Regions from separate parts of the Methylobacterium sp. Gmos1 genome, predicted to be linked through region 2. Evidence: riboswitches for the same ligand, from Rfam matches in the RefSeq annotation. Region 2 holds a riboswitch; the other holds the start of a gene.
What was found. Region 2 has a riboswitch for glycine ahead of ACS5PV_RS21495 (D-amino acid dehydrogenase). Riboswitches for the same ligand answer to the same signal wherever they lie in the genome.
Positions count from the first base shown of each region.

Region 1: another riboswitch for glycine. It lies ahead of ACS5PV_RS15490 (D-amino acid dehydrogenase); the one in region 2 lies ahead of ACS5PV_RS21495 (D-amino acid dehydrogenase).

Region 1 is NZ_JBSNCC010000007.1:8,599-10,792, forward strand. Features, by position in the region: gene ACS5PV_RS15485 (alpha/beta fold hydrolase) at 1-156, opposite strand, end outside; glycine riboswitch at 593-690, shown strand; glycine riboswitch at 694-786, shown strand; gene ACS5PV_RS15490 (D-amino acid dehydrogenase) at 843-2,111, shown strand.
Region 2 is NZ_JBSNCC010000012.1:110,927-113,120, forward strand. Features, by position in the region: gene ACS5PV_RS21495 (D-amino acid dehydrogenase) at 1-723, opposite strand, end outside; glycine riboswitch at 860-964, opposite strand; gene ACS5PV_RS21500 (CobW family GTP-binding protein) at 1,055-2,017, opposite strand; gene ACS5PV_RS21505 (creatininase family protein) at 2,082-2,194, opposite strand, start outside.

The DNA.
Region 1 (2,194 bases), on a different contig from region 2:
CAGCTCCGGCAGCACCTCGCCGGTGTGGAACGTGAAGTCCTTGATCGTCCAGTCGCCCTCCCGGGGCGCCGGGTAGTCCGCGGCGAGCGCCGCGAGCGCGACCAACGACAGGGCCGCGGCCGCCGTCGCGGTCCGCAGCACACCCAAGGCACCCATGACGTTTCCTCCGCAACATTGGTCTTTTGTTTGAACGGCCGGCGAGTATCGCGCCCCGGGCCGGGACGGGCAACAGGCGTGCGCGGGGCACACCGGAGCCGCCGATGATCGTGGGCGGTCCTCGCCATCATTCCTTGCAGGAATGGCAGTGTTCCCGAACGGTCTTGAACAGCGGCTGGCGCGTCGTCCAGGGTCCGCCCGGACGGGAAACGCCACGCTCGACCCCGATGCAGCGGCCGACGGATCGTCCACGGGCTCGCACGACACGGCCGGACCGCCCCGCGGTCCGGCCGTGTCGGCGTGCGCGCCGTTCAAGACTGCGATGTTGTTTGGCAAGTCGATGCATGTCTCGTCTTCGTCTTGTCGTTCCGCAAAAATTGCCGTCGAATTCGACTTGACGACTAGGGCAGGTGCCGATACGAGTGTCGACGTCCACTACGACGATGCGGGAGAGATCGAGGGGCTTCGCGCACCCTCGGCGCCGACGGAGCAACCGCCCCGGAAACTCTCAGGCAGAAGGACCGTGTCGTCAGGACGATCTGGAGAGAGGCGGCTGCAACAGGCCGTCCACCGAAGGGGATGTCTGCCTGCGCCAGCGGGCGGACGACGCTCTCAGGTACCGTGACAGATGGGGCGCATGGGCGGGGTCATCCCGCCTTCGCACGCGTTCACGGAAAGCCAGATCCATGCCCCACATCGCCGTCATCGGCGCCGGCATCACCGGCGTGACCACCGCCTACGCGCTCCGCGAGCGCGGCTACGACGTCACGGTCCTCGACCGGAACCGCTACGCCGGCATGGAGACCTCGTTCGCCAATGGCGGCCAGCTCTCGGTCAGCAACGCCGAGGTCTGGAACAAGGCGGCGACCATCCTCCAGGGCCTCAAGTGGATGATGCGGCGCGACGCGCCGCTGCTCGTCAACCCGAAGCCGAGCTGGCACAAGTATTCCTGGATGGCCGAGTTCATCGGCCAGATCCGGCACTACGAGGCCAATACCGTCGAGACCGTGCGCCTGGCGCTCGCCGCCCGCCGGCAGATGTTCGCCATGGCCGAGCGCGAGGGCATCGACTTCGACCTGGAGCAGCGCGGCATCCTGCATTTCTACCGGGACCGCGCCGGCTTCGAGAAGGCGCTCGCCGTCAACACGCTCCTGCGCAAGGGCGGGCTCGCGCGCGACCCGGTCGGCCCCGACGAGATCCGGTCCATCGAGCCGACCCTGCAGGGGACGTATCACGGCGGCTTCTTCACGCCCTCGGACTCGACCGGCGACATCCACAAGTTCACCCGCGGCCTCGCCGAGGCCTGCGCCCGGCGCGGCGTCGCCTTCCTGTACGATTCCGCGATCGAGGCGATCGTGCCGGCGGGCGAGGGCTGGCGCATCCGCCGGCGGTCCTCCGCCGGCGACGACCGGGCGGCCCCCGCGATCGCCGAGCCGCTCGACGTCGACGGGGTGGTGATCTGCGCCGGCTGCGCCAGCCGGGACCTCGCCGCCGGGCTCGGTGACCGCCTCAACATCTATCCCGTCAAGGGCTACTCGATCACCGTGCAGCTGCACACGCCCGAGAGCCGGGAGGCGGCGCCGCAGGTCAGCATCCTCGACGACGCGACGAAGATCGTGACGAGCCGCCTCGGCCGGGACCGGTTCCGCGTCGCCGGCACGGCGGAGTTCAACGGCTTCAACCGCGACATCCGGCACGACCGGATCGAGCCGCTGGTGCGCTGGACGCGCGAGCAGTTCCCGCGCGTCGCGACCGACCGGGTGGTGGCCTGGAGCGGCCTGCGGCCGATGATGCCCGGCATGCTGCCGCGGGTCGGGCCGGGCCGGCAGCGGGGCATCTTCTACAATACCGGGCACGGCCATCTGGGCTGGACCCTGTCGGCCGCGACGGCGCAGATCGCCGCCGACGCGGTCGAGGGCGGCCTGCCGGTCGAGGGACGCCGGCTCGCCGCCTGACCGCGCACGCGGGCCCCGCGCCCGGCAGGGCTGTCCGGCACAAGGAAGAGGCGCGGTGTTCTCCTCTCCCCGCGGGCGGGGAG
Region 2 (2,194 bases):
GTCGCCGCTTGGCGAGAGCAGCAGGCGCGTCGCCTCCGAGCCGTACAGGAAGGTCGCGCCCATCGCGGCGGTGCGGGCGGCGAGCGCCTGGGTGAAGGCGCGGGCGTCGCCGCTCTCGTCCTCCGCCGTGTAGGTGGCGCCGACCACGTCGTCGATGGCGTGGGCGAAGGCCGGCTCGATCGCCAGCACCTCGTCGCGCGAGACCACCCGGCGCTCGCAGCCGTGCTGGCGCATCAGTTCGGCGACGGGCTTGGCCGCCTCGAACTCCCGGGCGTCGCGATAGAAATGCAGGATGCCGAGGGTCTTCTCCGCGTAGGACAGGTTCTCCGCGGCGCGGATCTCCTGGAGCTTGGCGCGGCTATAGGCGCCGAGCCGCACGATCTCGACGGTGTTGCGGCGTGCCCGCTCGGGGGTGCAGTTGCGCAGGAAGCCGGCGATCCACGACCACTGGTGCCGGTCGAGGCGGGGCGTGAACAGGAGCGGCGCCTTCGCGTCGAACAGCCACTTCATCACCTTGAGCGGCGCCGAGGGGTTCGCCCACGGCTCGGCGTGGCTCACCGAGATCTGACCGCCATTGGCGTAGCTGGTCTCGAGGCCGGCGCCGCCCTGGCGGTCGATCACGCAGACCGACAGGCCGGCCTTCGCGGCCCAGTAGGCGGTGGCGGTGCCGACGACGCCGGCGCCGAGCACGATGAGGTCGAAGGAGGTTTTCTGTCCCGACACGCGTTCCATCCTTCCCGCCGGTCTTGCGGCAGGTCGCAGGAGTTGGAACTCTGTTCGGGTGGCCTGAGAGATTCGCCGGGCCTTGCGACCCGGCTTGCTCCATCGGCGGGCGTCGAAGCGCCCTCTCCAGAGTGCCCTCTCGATCGCGGTCCTTCTACCTGAGAGCTTCGGCGCGCAGCACGGCTGGCACGCCTTTCCCCTTCGGTGCCGGCGCGAAGCCGGTCTCTCCCGCGATCGTCAACGGACGGCCGAGGCTGTAGCACGGCCGTAGGGTTGCGCAAAAGAGCAAAGATCGGTCGCTCCCGCGCGAGGCGGGATCGACCGCTCCCGCTCAGGCGCGGCAGGCCTCGAAGCCCTTCCGGATGGCGTCCGGATCGAGGTGGCGGCCGATGAACACGACGCGGGATTCGCGCGGGTCGCCCGGCTTCCACTCGTCCTGGAGGTCGCCGTCGAGGATCATGTGCACGCCCTGGAAGACGAAGCGGCGCGGCTCGTCGGGGAAGCTGACGATGCCCTTGCAGCGCAGGATGTCGGGGCCCTGGACCTGGGTCAGGTCGGAGATCCACGGCATGAACTTGTTCGGATCGACCGCGCCGGGGATCCGCGCCGAGATCGACTGGATCTCGTCGGAATGGTGGTGATGGTGGCCTTCCTCCAGGAAGTCCGGCTCGACCTCGATGATGCGCGATAGGTCGAAGGCCTTGCGGTCGAGGACGGTCGCGAGCGGCACGGCGCAGTGCTGGGTGCGGTGGATCTCGGCGGACGGGTTGATCGACCGGATCTGGCGCTCGACCGCGTCGAGGCCGGCCTCGTCGACGAGGTCGGACTTGTTGAGCAGGATCACGTCGGCGAAGGCGACCTGGTTCTTGGCCTCGGGGGCGTCCTTCAGGCGCTCGGACAGCCACTTGGCGTCGGCCACCGTCACCACCGCGTCGAGGGTGGCGGCCTCGCCGACGTCCTGGTCGACGAAGAAGGTCTGGGCGACGGGAGCGGGGTCGGCGAGGCCGGTGGTCTCGACGATGATCGCGTCGAACTTGCCCTTGCGCTTCATCAGCCCGTCCATGATGCGGATCAGGTCGCCGCGCACGGTGCAGCAGATGCAGCCGTTGTTCATCTCGAACACTTCCTCGTCGGCGCCGACCACGAGGTCGTTGTCGATGCCGATCTCGCCGAACTCGTTGACGATCACGGCGTAGCGCTTGCCGTGCGGCTCGGTGAGGATGCGGTTGAGGAGGGTGGTCTTGCCGGCGCCGAGATAGCCGGTGAGCACCGTGACGGGGATCTTGTCGGACATGCGGGGCCGTCTGTTCGCGGGTGAGCCGGGCGCCGGGGGGCGCCGCGACGGGTGATATAGTGTGTCACTCCGCCCGGCGCGAGGCCGGTTCGGGAGGGGTGAACCGGGCGACGTCGCGCAGCAGCTCGACGAAGGCGCGCGCGCCGTGGTCGAGGAGGGCGCGGCCGGCCTCCGCCG